DNA from 3 places in the Agathobaculum sp. NTUH-O15-33 genome. Region 1 is predicted to be linked to each of the others. Evidence: predicted binding sites of a transcription regulator. Region 1 holds the regulator's gene; each other region holds the start of a gene.
The links. Region 1 encodes Rex, which represses fermentation and respiration genes when NADH is low (regulators of the CRP and FNR family bind a similar motif). Its sites were predicted from a motif close to ATTGTTAANNNNTTAACAAT; they were not measured.
Positions count from the first base shown of each region.

Region 2: the regulator Rex is predicted to act here: its motif matches at 2,692-2,711, upstream of gap (type I glyceraldehyde-3-phosphate dehydrogenase).
Region 3: the regulator Rex is predicted to act here: its motif matches at 2,311-2,330, upstream of RWV98_RS06180 (butyryl-CoA:acetate CoA-transferase).

Region 1 is NZ_CP136187.1:2,199,421-2,204,105, reverse strand. Features, by position in the region: gene RWV98_RS10930 (aconitate hydratase) at 1-163, shown strand, start outside; gene RWV98_RS10925 (isocitrate/isopropylmalate family dehydrogenase) at 233-1,390, shown strand; gene RWV98_RS10920 (redox-sensing transcriptional repressor Rex) at 1,421-2,062, shown strand; gene RWV98_RS10915 (hypothetical protein) at 2,116-2,916, opposite strand; gene metA (homoserine O-acetyltransferase MetA) at 2,933-3,847, opposite strand; gene RWV98_RS10905 (calcium-translocating P-type ATPase, PMCA-type) at 3,978-4,685, shown strand, end outside.
Region 2 is NZ_CP136187.1:3,836,820-3,841,504, forward strand. Features, by position in the region: gene RWV98_RS18570 (MurR/RpiR family transcriptional regulator) at 1-649, shown strand, start outside; gene RWV98_RS18575 (N-acetylmannosamine-6-phosphate 2-epimerase) at 667-1,344, opposite strand; gene gap (type I glyceraldehyde-3-phosphate dehydrogenase) at 1,592-2,605, opposite strand; gene RWV98_RS18585 (sensor histidine kinase) at 2,856-3,920, shown strand; gene RWV98_RS18590 (DUF4179 domain-containing protein) at 3,992-4,685, opposite strand, start outside.
Region 3 is NZ_CP136187.1:1,178,496-1,183,180, reverse strand. Features, by position in the region: gene RWV98_RS06190 (ECF transporter S component) at 1-199, opposite strand, end outside; gene RWV98_RS06185 (helix-turn-helix domain-containing protein) at 406-618, opposite strand; gene RWV98_RS06180 (butyryl-CoA:acetate CoA-transferase) at 954-2,297, opposite strand; gene RWV98_RS06175 (transporter substrate-binding domain-containing protein) at 2,716-3,558, shown strand; gene RWV98_RS06170 (amino acid ABC transporter permease) at 3,723-4,409, shown strand; gene RWV98_RS06165 (amino acid ABC transporter ATP-binding protein) at 4,422-4,685, shown strand, end outside.

The DNA.
Region 1 (4,685 bases):
GATCACGCTGCCCCATGTGCGTGAGGAGATCGAAAGCGGCGCGCAGGTAACGGTACAGTGCGGCGGCCGCACCTTTAAGGCCGACTGCGAGGTATCGGACCGTCAGCGCGGCGCGCTGCTCGCGGGCGGCACGCTCAATTTTGCCAAGCAGCAAAATGCGTAAAACCTGAAAACTTGACAGATCACTGAAAACTTGTTAAAATAATATCAATTTAGTGGAAGGATACAGACCATGTCTATTGACCAGTCCATCATCAAAAAATTTGAAGCAGTCGTCGAAAGCCAGCTGAGGCGCATCGAAGAAATGAAGGCGCAGGACGACTTTATCGATTACCAGAAGCTAGACAAACTTATCATCGGCGTTTGCGGGGGCGACGGCATCGGCCCCATGATCACCGCGATGTCCCAGCACGCGCTTGAGGTGCTGCTGGCGGACAAGGTAAAGGCCGGCAAGATTGAATTCCGCGTGATCGACGGCCTGACCATTGAGCGCCGCGCCGAGCTTGGCTGCGCGATCCCGCCGGATACGCTGGAAGAACTCAAGAAGTGCCACGTCATCCTCAAGGGGCCGACCACCACGCCGCGCAAGGGCGATCCGTGGCCCAATGTGGAATCCGCGAACGTTGCCATGCGCAAGGCGCTGGACCTTTTTGCGAATGTGCGTCCGGTCAAGGTGCCCGAGCTGGGCATCGATTGGACCTTCTACCGCGAAAACACCGAGGGCGGCTACGCCGTCGGCTCGCAGGGCGTTCAAATCGCGGACGACCTGTTTCTGGATTTTACCGTTGCGACCGCGCAAGGCTGTGAGCGCATCGCGCGTTTGGCCTTTGACTATGCGGCAAAGACCGGCAAAAACCGCGTTTCCTGCGTGACCAAGGCGAATATTATCAAAACCACGGATGGCAAATTCCTTGATACCTGCCAGCGTGTGGCGCAGGAATATCCGCAGGTCGTGTTCGATGATTGGTATATCGACATCATGACCGCGAAGCTGCTGGATGAAAAGCGCCGCCGCGACTTTAAGGTCGTTGTGCTGCCCAACCTCTACGGCGATATCATCACCGACGAGGCTGCCGAAATCCAAGGCGGCGTGGGCACGGCGGGTTCTGCCAATATCGGCAAGCGCTACGCCATGTTCGAGGCCATTCACGGTTCCGCGCCCCGCATGGTGCAGGAAGGCCGCGCGCAGTACGCCGATCCGTCGTCCGTTTTGCGCGCCTCCGTCATGCTGCTGGAGCATATTGGAGAAGTGGAACTGGCGAAAAAGCTTGAGCGCGCGCTCGACATCTGCATTTTTGAAGAGAAGAAATACGTGGTCACCGGCCGTGATACCGGCTGCACCGCGCAGGAATTCACCGATTACGTGCTGGAGACTGTGTCTGCCCTGTAATCGTGTGGCCGGGAGAGAGGATGAGTGCCTGTGGAACGCAAGCAAGAAGTATCAAAAGCAGTGATCCGGCGCTTGCCTCGTTATTATCGCAACATCAGCGAGCTCAAGGGCGAAGGCGTACAGCGCATTTCCTCCCGCGCGCTCGCCGAGCGTATGGGGTTGACCGCATCGCAGATCCGGCAGGACTTTAACTGCTTCGGCGGTTTTGGCCAGCAAGGCTACGGCTACAATGTCGATAAGCTGTTGGAGGAGTTGGGCGCGATTCTCGGCCTGCAGGATCAGCGCACCGCTATTCTAATCGGCGCGGGCAATCTGGGCCGCGCGCTGCTCAATAACTTCGATTTTGCCGCGAGCGGTTTTCGCCTGCTCTGTGCGTTTGACGCCGATCCGGAGCTGGTCGGCCGTAAGTTCGGCGGCCATGAGGTACGCGACGCATCGGGCTTGTTCGACTATGTCGCCCGGCGGGGGCCCGATGTTGCCGTGCTGACGATTCCGCGCGGACGCTCGCCCGAATTGGCGCGCGATCTGGTCGATCACGGGATCAGCGGCCTGTGGAACTTCACGGGAGAAGATTTGCATCTGGAAGGTCTGGGCATTCCGGTGGAAAACGTGCACCTGTCCGACAGTCTGATGACGCTTTGTCATTTGATCGGTCAGGAAAAACAAGAATAACAAAACGCCAACCTTATCGGTGCAGTTCATGCCCGATAAGGTTGGCGTTTTTCTTATAAAAGGAGAAACTCGACCGCGCTGCGCTGTTCGCCGATCTGTCCGTCGAGGAAGATCTCCCACGTATCCGCGCCAGCCGAACGGTATTCGGAGGACGAACCGATTGTGCGCCATGGAAAATAATAAGCCGCCAGCCGGTTGCCGAGCATTCGCTGTATAAATAAGCCGTTTTGCATGCAGCAGGATAGCACGGCGGCGTCCTCGCTCGCTTTTTTGCGGCGGAAAAACGCCGGGCGAAGATAGCGCCAATGGCATTCACGGATTTCGGGTCCAAGCCGGTAAGCGTCCAAGGCGAACTGATAAAGCGCATAGTGCTCGTTCGCCAGCGCGCTGGGGCGCGGGTGGGCCTCGGCGGCTTGCCGGCAATCAAAATCCATTGGCAGCCCAAGCAGCGTGTGTAGCGCGGGTAGAAAAAGATCAAGCGTGGTTCGGTTGAAAGCCGCCGAAGAGCAGTGGATCGCGCCGCCGTCCGACCAGTAAAGGTCAAGGCGGCTATAGAGCAGCTCGGTGATCAGCGCGGCGTAACGAAGCTGATCCCGCCGGATGCAGACCGGTGTGATCCCTGTATCGCCTTCGCGGCAGAGCAGCAGAATCTCGCCGTCGCGAACCGCCAGCATATATTCGACGCTCTTCTTTTGGTAGGGCAGCGCGGGCACGAACAGGAGATGTTCCAGTGACAATCCCTGCTTCAGCCAGAACTCTAAATGCGGGCGGTAGAGGGGCTGGATCTCGCCCTCGTCCCAAATGCGTACCGGCCAATCCCGCAGCGTCGGCGCGCCGTCGATCTTTTCTATCATAGCAGTATCCTTTGTCTTAGATCTTTTCAAGCACGTACGGCGTCGTCTGGTAAACGTAGTAATTGAGCCAGTTGGTGTAGAATAGGTATGCGGTGGATTTCCATGTGACCAGAATTTCGTTCGTGGGGTCGTCGTTGCGGAAATAGTGGCGCGGCACCTGCGGGGTCATGCCTTTGGCGAGGTCGCGCTCGTATTCCAGCTTTAAGGTGTCCGAATCGTATTCGGAATGACCAAGCACATAGATCTGCCGGCCGTTCATGGCTTCGACGATGTAAACGCCGGCCTCGTTCGATTCAGCCAGCAGGCGCAGCCGGTCGTCCGCGCGGATATCCTCTGCCCGAATCTCGGTGTGCCGGGAGTGCGGCGCCCAAAAGACATTGTCGAACCCGCGCATGAGCGGTTCCTTGGGGTAAAGCACATGGTGCTGGAACACGCCGGACATCTTTTGCGGCAGCGGATATTTGGGCACGCCGTAATGGTGGTATAGGCCCGCCTGCGCGCCCCAGCAAATGTGCAGGGTGGAATGCACGTGCGATTTGGACCAGTCCATGATCTCGCACAGCTCATCCCAGTAATCGACCTCTTCAAACGCCATGTTTTCAATCGGCGCGCCGGTGATGATAAAGCCGTCGTACTTTAAATGACGGATGTCGTCAAAGGTTTTATAAAAGGTAAGTAAATGATCCTCCGGCGTGTTTTTGGACTGATAGGACTTGGTTTGGATCAGATCGACCTCGATCTGGAGCGGGGTGTTGGACAGGCAGCGCAAGATCTGCGTTTCCGTCACGATCTTCAGCGGCATCAGGTTGAGCAGTGCGATGCGCAGCGGCCGGATATCCTGCGTCATGGCGCGGTGTTCGGTCATGACAAAAATATTTTCGCTTTCTAAAATGGCGCGCGCCGGCAGGCTGTCGGCTATTTTGATCGGCAAGCGGAGTCCCTCCTTTGCAAATGCGGTATTATCTACCTGTGATTATAGCAGAATGTGAACCTGTTCACAAGTATCACGGTCATAAATCCGGCCGCCCCTTCATAGGTTTGTCCTATGAGGAGGGACGTTTATGGACATGGACGGGGCCAGAGGCCTGAGCAGCGCGGAAGTGGAAAAATCGCGGCAGAAGCACGGCGCAAACGAACTGACACAGGGAGAAAGGCAGAGCTTTCTTCGGCAGTTTTTAGCGAGCTTCGGCGATCCGATCATAAAGATCCTGCTCGCCGCGCTGGCGATCAACGTAATTCTATTGTTTCGGGAGGCAAATTGGTTTGAATCGGTCGGCATTGCGCTGGCGATCTTTTTGGCGACTTTTGTATCAACGCTTTCGGAATACGGCAGCGAGTCGGCTTTTTTAAAGCTGCAAGAGGAGGCCGCCGCCGCGCGGTGCCGGGTACGGCGCAGCGGGTTGGTGACCGAAATACCGATCGGCGAGCTGGTGGTGGGCGATATCGTGCTGCTGCAAGCGGGGGAAGGGATTCCCGCGGATGGTAGGCTGGTTTCGGGCTGGCTTTCGGTCGATCAGTCGGCGCTCAACGGCGAAAGCGCCGAGCAGCGCAAAACGCCCGGCGGCGCGGAAAAGGATTTTCTGTCGCCCAGCGGCTTGTTTCGCGGCGCGATCGTCTGCGCGGGCGACGGCGTGATGTGTGTGACCAGCGTGGGCGACAGCACATTCTATGGCAGCATGGCGCGCGAAATGCAGGAGAGCACGCGGGAAAGCCCGCTCAAGGTCCGTTTGGAAAAGCTGGCCGGGGTGCTCAGCAAGATCGGCCTTGCG
Region 2 (4,685 bases), 1.6 Mb from region 1:
GACGCTTACCCGGTTTTGCCAGAAGCTTGCTTACCGCAATTATATTGAATTTCAAACGCTTTTATCCGCCGAAGGCGCGCCCATGCAGGCGCCCGAGGAGACCATGCAGCGCATGTGCCACTATTACCAGCGCACGCTGGAAGCCGCGTCCGAACTGGTGACCGCCGCCGACCTCGACCTATTCACCGCGCAAATCCACAGCGCGAAAAAAATCCTGATCTTCGGTCTGGGCAGCTCGGGCCTGACGGCCAACGAATTCAACATGCGGCTGGTGCAAATGGGCTTTACCTCGACCGCGATGACCGACAGCTTCCTGATGATGGTGCAGACCAGCCTGTTCTCGAACCGCGACCTGATCATCGCGGTATCCAACTCCGGCGAAACGCGCGAGGTCGTCAGCGCCTGCGAGATCGCCAAATCGGTGGGCGCGCATGTTTGCGCGCTGACGCAGGCTCGCCGCGCCCCGCTCGCCCGCATCGCGGATACGATCCTGCTGGCCGGCGATATCCGCCAGACCGGGGATGAAAACTTTATCGATTCGCAGCTCCCGCTGCTGTTTTTGATCAACGCCATCACGTACCGGCTGCTTGAGGACCCCAAGTGCCGTGAAAACCGAAAAAAAGCGCTGCAAGCATTATTCAACCGGTAATGCTTGCTTTTTTTCGCTCAGGCCATCGCTTCCACGAACGATCTTGTGATCAGCTGCGGCCGCGTGATCGCTCCGCCCACAACGACGGCGTGCACGCCCAGCTCTAAGCACCGCTTGGCCTTGGCCGGGGTATCGACGTGCCCCTCGGCAATGACCGGCACCCGTACCGCTTGCAAAATCGCTTGCAGGCGGGCAAACTCATTGTCCGCGATATTATGGCCTTCCGATTGCGCGGTATAGCCCATCAGGGTGGTGGAAACGCAGTCGAAACCAAGCGCCTCCGCCTGTACCGCCTCTTCCAGCGTCGCGATATCCGCCATCAGCAGCTTGCCCGGCGCGGTGCGGCGCGCTTCGCTCACAAAGTCCGCCAGACTCTGCCCCGCGTGACGCGGTCGGGCCGTCGCGTCCAGCGCGATCATGGCGCAGGGCGTGGCGGCAAGCTCTTCTATTTCGCACAGGGTGGGCGTAATGTAAATCGGCGTATCCGCATAGTCGCGCTTGACGATGCCGATGATGGGAAGCGCCGTGTTGCGGGCGATCTCCTCGATATCGGCCGCGGTATTCGCCCGGATGCCGACGGCGCCGCCCTCTTCCGCCGCGCGCGCCATGCGTCCCATGATAAACGAGGAGTGCAGCGGCTCCTCCGGCAGCGCCTGACAGGATACGATCAGCCCGCCTTTGACCCGATCCAGCATGTTATGCCTCCTTAATATTTCTGGTACTGTTTTCATCTTTATTATATTTTATGAAAATACTTTCGTCAAGATGGAAACAAGCTGTTCCCTGTACAAATCATCCAGTCGTTTTTGGACATTTTGCACGCGAATTCAGCTAATTGCCTAATTTATGACCCGGAAACCAATACAGGTAGCCCAAAAACCCGTATAAACGCAAAAAACACCCGCTTTCCATATTTGGAAAGCGGGTGTTTGATTATATCACTTAGGCGTTGTCAACAGAAGCCATGTGCTCAATGAGCATCAGCAGCTTGTTGGAATAGCCCCATTCGTTGTCGTACCAGGAAACGACCTTGACGAACGTGTCGGTCAGCGCGATGCCGGCCTTGGCGTCGAAAATGGAGGTGCGCTCGTCGCCCAGAAAGTCGGAGGAAACAACGTCCTCGTCGGTGTAGCCCAGAATGCCCTTCATCTCGCCCTCGGAAGCCTTCTTCATAGCGGCGCAGATCTCGTCGTAGGAAGCGGGCTTGGCCAGATTGCAGGTCAGGTCAACAACGGAAACGTCCAGCGTCGGAACGCGCATGGACATGCCGGTCAGCTTGCCGTTCAGCTTGGGGTAAACCTTGCCGACAGCCTTCGCAGCGCCGGTGGAGGAAGGAATGATGTTGCCGGTAGCCGCACGGCCGCCGCGCCAGTCCTTCTTGGAGGGGCCGTCAACGACCTTCTGGGTGCCGGTAGCGGAGTGAACGGTGGTCATCAGGCCTTCGGTGATGCCGAACGCTTCGTCCAGAACCTTGGCGATCGGAGCGAGGCAGTTGGTGGTGCAGGAAGCGTTGGAAACAAAGGTCATATCCTTGGTGTAGGTATCCTGATTGACGCCCATAACGAACATCGGCGTGTCATCCTTGGACGGAGCGGACATAATAACCTTCTTAGCGCCGCCGTCGATATGCGCCTGCGCCTTTTCCTTGGTCAGGAAAACGCCGGTGGATTCAACAACGTAGTCTGCTTGGGCCTCGCCCCACGGAATATTCTTGGGATCCATCTCGGCGAAGAACAGAACCTTCTTGCCGTCTACGGTGATGGAATTGTCGTCATAAGCGATGGTGCCGTCGTACCGGCCATGCATGGTGTCGTACTTGAGCATGTACGCCATGTAGTCCGGAGTCATGAAGGGGTCGTTAACCGCGACGAACTCGATGTTCGGGTTCTTCAGACCCGCGCGGAAAACCATACGGCCGATACGGCCAAAGCCATTGATACCTACTTTGATAGCCATTTGCAGTGATCCTCCTAAAAAAATACTGATTCTCTGTCGATGTTCTTATTATACACTATCGCCACACTATGCCGCAAGGTGTAATATTTGTGAAAATTTTATCATATCTATGCCGGTTTTTGTTTATTTTTCTTTGCAATACTGTGGTTCGTAGTGGTATAATAAGAGTACGCCACAAAATATAGTATTGCTGCATGGGAACGCCGTTATACACACGAAATTGGCGCTCTCTTATTTTTGGAGGATAAAGATGGCCGAAACTTTCTTTGCCCAGCTCGACAGTGATACGTTGCGCGCGCTGCTCGGACGGACCGCCCTTTCGGATGCGGCTCTCGTCATGGTCGGGCCGACGATGCACATTGAATTTTGCAATCAGGCTGCCGCCCGGCTCACCGGCCTGCACCCGCTTGAACGGGTCGATCAGCTGCTGAGTGAAACCGCCGCCGCCGCGTTGCGGGACTGCATCGAACGAAAAGCTGCGCGAACGGTTTTGGAAGAGCTTGACGGCGCGGAATACCGCTTGGAACTATTGCCGCACCGCGAGGGCGCGCTTCTGGCATTTTTAAAGGACGACCGCGTCCAGTACGATGGAAGCCTGCGTGTGCTGCACATGCAAACCGCGCAGTTCCTTCTTTCCATCCTGCCCGATATCGAGCAGGTGGGCGACCCCGCGCTTGCCCAGCATATGCGGCGGCAGTGCATGCGTATGCTGCGCACCTACAACCACTCCGACACGCTGCACGAACCCTTTTCCACCGAGCAGCTCAACCTGCACTGGGAGGATCTCTCCGTTTTATGCGGCGAGGCGGTGCGCAACACGCAGGAACACACGAACCGCCGCATCGTGCTCAACGCGCCCGCACAGTGCCGCCTGATCGCCGAACCCGACCTGATCCGCCGCGCGGTGTACAACCTGCTGACCAACGCGGTGCAGGCTTCGCCGGCGGACGGCCTGATCGAAGTGACCGTGCACGACGATCCGGCGCGCCCCTCCGTTACCGTGGCCGACCGCGGCCCCGGGCTGGACGCGGCCCTGTTCGACACTTTGCTGAGCGGCTGGCAGCGCCCCTTTTCCTATGAAGAATATCTTGCCCTCGGCCGGGATAACGTAAAGCTCGGCCTTGGCCTGCCGTATGTGCAGCACGTCGCGCGGCTGCACGGCGGTAGCCTGCTGCTTTCGCCGCGCGACGGCGGCGGCAGCGAGCTGCATTTGGTGCTTTCGCATTTGTCGCCGTCGCTTGCCGATACCGAATTGCACGCCCCGCCGATCGTTCCCAGCTTTCCGCCCGAAGTGCTTGAGCTTTCGGTTTTATAAGAACGAAAAAAGCAAGGATTTACGCGCCTGAGCGCGTGAATCCTTGCTTTTTCTATCGGTATTTATGCATTTTACGGCTGTGTCAGCTCGATCTGTTCGTCAAAAAAGGTAATGGATCGGATCGCTTTGTCGTTTATCACATTTTCAAAGGTCTTGATTGTCAGCAGTTCGCCGGATAAGTAATCCGCGTTGGTCAGGCCGTTAAAAATCTTGGTGGTCTCCGTTGTCCCATCCGCATAGTGGATGGTGATGGGGAAATCATCCAGATATTCATTGGGCGCGACCTCCTGCCAGCGGTGGTTTTCCGCGTAGATCTGCCGCAGCGCCGGGCTATCAACCCGCAGCGTGATCGCAATGGGGGATACCGTGACCGAGCGGACCGTCGCCGCCTCGCCCAGCATGGTCATTGCGCGGTTCACCTCGTATTGGGTAGAGCAATCGGTAAAGTCCAGCGGGAACGAAACCTGCCACTCGCCCGCCAGCACGGTTTCAAATTCGCCCGGAAAGGCATCGGCCCCTTGCAGGTCGGAAAGGGTCAGTCGCGCCTTTTGCCCCGCCAAAGAACGGTCTGTCATGATCTCCATGATTAGGCTGATCTGATTGTCCGCGCCGTTCTCGTCCTCCAGTTTGATAAAGCCCGTGCTGCGCATGCCCCGCATGTCCTCGCCCATATCCAGATCAAAGTCCGCGTACCGGTAGCGCGCTTTATCCAAAACCGTGCCCTCGGGCGCGGTCAGCTCCATGAGGATATACACAAGGTTGCTG
Region 3 (4,685 bases), 1.0 Mb from region 1:
CGGCCAGCATGGAACCGATGCCCGCGGCAGCCGCGCCCACACCGGGGCCGAGCAGGATGCCGCACAGCAGCACCATGCCGTCGCCCAGATGGATGTAGCCCAGCGTCGGCGTCGGGATACGGATCACCATGGTGGCCACTGTGGTAAGCGCCGCGAGCAGCGCCGCCTGCACGATTCGCTTCGTCTTTTGGGATTGCACACCAATCACCCTCTTTTCGTGTTTTTTTACTGTCTCCATTCTAGCGCGCATTTGGCCCCTTGTAAAACGCCAGTTCGTGCATTTTTCGTAATGCCAGTATTGTGTAAAAGGCCGCGCGGCTTGCCGAAAACGAAGCGCCAAGAAAAGAGGAGGAATTCATAAGGGGGCTGCGACGAAACTCGTTTCGTCGCAGCCCCCGCATCGCTTTATATCGTCTTTCCGCTATCTTTCAGCGTAAAAATCCCATCATAATCACAGTCTAACGCTGCCGCGATCTCGCGAAGCTCTTTTTCAGAAAAATTATCACGTGCCAGCTTATTGCTCAGGTTGTTTCCATTCGTCCCAATCCTTGTGGCAAGCTCCTTAATCGTCATATCCCGCTCCAACAGCACCGTTCTGATTTTCTTTGCCATACCCATTTGTGTAATCCTCCATCTACATGCTACAAATTATACACTGAAAGGCGAGCCGCCCGCCTATCGGGTAGGGCGGGCTGACCCAGCCCGCCGAAAACGAAGCGCCAGCAAACGTGGGCGCGTGAAACAGGCCGGTCCGGCCGAGCGGAGCGCCCGTCCACGTCAGTCCCTTGGCTCCCGGTACGGTACCATGGCAAATGGGTTGTATCACAAAAGGGCGGCGCAAAGTTTCTCTCGCGGCTACTGCCGCGCATGATATTGCGAGCACAGTGAGCCTCCAAAACACCGGAGCTGCGACGAAACTCGTTTCGTCGCAGCTCCTTTCGTATTAAATCAGTTTACCGCTTATTGGAACGCTTCCAGATGCGCATTTTTTCCGCGTCCTGAATGAGCTGCTCGCGGAAATCCGGGTGCGCGACCGAAATGAGCGCTTCGGCGCGCTGCCAGGAGGACAGGCCCTTTAAATTGACCTTGCCGTACTCGGTGACGAACCAGTGCACGCAGGGGCGCGCGTCCGTGACGACCGAGCCGTCCGCCAGCGTCGGGCGGATACGGCTGGCCAGCGAACCGTCCTTTTGCTGAAAGGTAGAGGAACAGCAAATAAAGCTCTTGCCGCCCTCGGACAGGTACGCGCCCAGCACAAAATCGAGCTGGCCGCCCGCGCCGGAGATCTGCTTGACGCCCGCGGTCTCCGCGTTGACCTGACCGAACAGGTCGACGTCCACCGCGTTGTTGATGGAAATAAAGTTATCGATCTGCGAAATGACGCGCGAATCGTTGGTATAGGACACCGGCGCCGCCATGCACTGGGGATTGTTATTGACATAGTCGTAAAGCTTCTTGGTGCCCGCGCCGAAGGCGAACACCTGACGGCCCTTGTCGATCGACTTTTGCGAGCCGTTGATCTTGCCCGCCTTCGCGATATCCACAAACGCGTCCACATACATCTCGGTATGTACGCCCAGATCCTTAAGATCGGATTCGGCGATCATCGAACCGACGGTATTCGGCATGCCGCCGATACCCAGCTGCAAGCACGCGCCGTTCGGGATTTCCTCCACGATCAGCTCGGCCACCTTGCGGTCGACGTCGGTCGGCGCGCCGCCCGCGCCCATTTCGGCGATCGGCGGGTTTTCGCCCTCGACGATCATATCGACATCCGTGATGTGCACCGCTTCCTCAAAACCGCCCAAACAGCGCGGCATGTTCCGGTTGACCTCGACGATGACGGTATCGGATATTTCGCATACGGCCTTTAAATGGGAGGCGTTCGGGCCAAAGCTGAAATAGCCGTGATCGTCCATCGGGGCGACTTGGATCATGACCACATCGTTATGCCGCACGTTTTCGCGGTACCAGCGCGGCAGCTCGGAATAGCGCAGCGCGGCATAGTAGCCGAAGCCCGCCGTGCAGGCCTTGCGCTCGATGCCGCCCATGTGCCAAGAGTTCCACGTGATCTTGTCCTCCACGTGCGGGATCTTGAACACCTCGGGCTGCCACATTAAAATACCGCCGTGAAAATTGATATCGCTCAGTTCGTCCATACGCGCGGCCAGCGCCTTGTCCAGCGCTACCGGCGTACCCGTGCACCAGCCGTAATCGACCCAATCGCCCGACTTGACGACCCGCGCGGCCTCGGCCGCTGTGGTCAGTTTGTTCTGGTACATTTGCTTATAGTCCATGCAAAAAAGCCTCCTCGTTTTTTATTTAACAATCCATGTGCTACTTATTATACTCGCTCCCCCTGCACGGTCAAGCGGATATCTTGCGGACAGACGCATAAAAGCGTCAAAATGCAGAAAAGGCTTGATTTTCTCCAGCCTTCGATCGCAACCACGCTTGCGATCGAGCATTCCGGCTCCGGCGCGCGCCCTTTGGGACACACTTCTCCGCCGGTTTGTTAAAAAAGCGAGATACACGCTCCCGCTTTTTTGTCAAATTAAAGCTTCGCTTCAATTTTCCATTTGATCGCGCGCTGCGGCGCGGGGGTTCTTGAGCCGGACGCATAAAAGCGTCAAAATGCAGAAAAGGCTTGATTTTCTCCGGTAAAGTGGTACAATGATAAATGACTTTTACGGAAAACATCAATAGGAGGACTTTATGAAGACCAAGAAATTTCTGAGCCTGCTGCTCGCGGGCACGATGTGCGCGACCCTGCTCGCCGGCTGCGGCTCCAAGCCCGCCGAGGACGCCACTGCGCCGGACGCGGGCCAGCCGGAGGACACTACCGCGGCCGACAGCGATCTCGCTTACATTAAAGACAAGGGCACGCTCGTTGTCGGCATCACCGACTTTAAGCCGATGGACTACAAGGACGACAGCGGCAACTGGATCGGTTTTGACGCCGACATGGCAACCGCCTTTGCCGAGAGCCTTGGCGTTAAGGTAGAGTTCAGCGAGATCAACTGGGACAATAAGATCATGGAGCTGGAAGGCAAGACCATCGACTGTGTCTGGAACGGCATGACGCTGACGGACGAAGTCACCAGCAGCATGGAATGCTCCAAGCCCTACTGCAACAACGCGCAGGTTGTGGTCGTTCCCGCGGACAAGGCCGATCAGTACCAGACCGTGGAAAGCTGCAAGGATCTGAACTTTGCCGTGGAATCCGGTTCCGCGGGCGAGGCCGAGGTCAGCGCGCTGGGCTACAACTACACGCCCGTTACCGCGCAGGCCGACGCGCTGATGGAGGTTGCCGCCGGCACCTCGGACGCCGCCGTGATCGACTCCCTGATGGCCGCCGCGATGGTGGGCGAAGGCACGAGCTATGCCAACCTTACTTATACCGTGGGCCTGAACAGCGAAGAGTACGGCGTGGGCTTCCGCAAGGGCAGCGACCTTGCCGCCGCGCTGAACGATTTCTTCGCCGCCAGCTACGCGGACGGCAGCATCCAGAAAACCGCCGAGACCTACAGCGTACAGGCGATGCTCATCGAGCAGTAAAGACGGATCGACTACAGAAAGCGTTGCAATAAGGGCCGCGCGTCCGCGCGCGCTCCTTACGCTTCGCTCTGGATGACAATTACGAGCAAAGGCGCGCTGCAACTGATTTTGCAACGCGCCCTTTTTCCACGTCCCGCAAAAATACGACAAGACAGGAGGAACCCATGCAAACGATTCTCGATCAATTGCCCATCGTGACGCATGCGCTGAATATCGGTTTTTTGCAAACGCTCAAGCTGTTTTTCATCACGCTGCTCGGCGCGATCCCGCTGGGTCTCATCATCTCCTTCGGCTCCATGTCGGGCTTCCGCCCGCTGCGCTACCTCACAAAGGTTTTCGTGTGGATCATCCGCGGCACGCCCCTGATGATCCAGCTGCTGATTATTTATTACTTCCCCGGTCTGGTGCTGAAAAACCCGATCTGGGGCGGCGGCGAGGGCGGCCGTTTCTTCGCCTCCTCCGTGGCCTTCATCATCAATTACGCCTGTTATTTTTCCGAAATTTACCGCGGCGGCATTCAGGGCGTGCCCAAGGGCCAGCAGGAAGCCGGGCTGGTGCTCGGCATGACCAGAAGCCAGATTTTCTTTCGCATCACGCTGCTGCAAATGATCAAGCGCATCGTGCCGCCCATGTCCAACGAAATCATCACGCTGGTCAAGGACACCTCGCTCGCCCGCATCATCGCGCTGCAAGAGATCATCTGGGCCGGACAGGCCTTTATGAAGGGCTCGCAGGGCATTTCGGGCGCGATATGGCCGTTATTCTTCACCGCGATATACTATTTGATCTTTAACGGCGTGCTCACCGTGCTGCTCAGCCGGTTGGAGAAAAAACTCGATTATTTCCGCTAAGGGAGGGCCCATATGCCTATTTTAGAAATAAAAAATATCAACAAAAGCTTTGGCTCGACCGATGTATTAAAGGATATCAGCTTTTCTCTTGAACGCGGACAGGCCCTCGCAATCATCGGATCGAGCGGCTCGGGCAAGACGACGCTGTTGCGCTGCCTGAACTTTCTGGAAACGCCGGACGCGGGCCAGATCATCGTAAACGGCGAAACGCTGTTTGACGCGAACGACCCCGCGGGCCAATCGGACGCCGCGATTCGCAAAAAACGTTTGCATTTC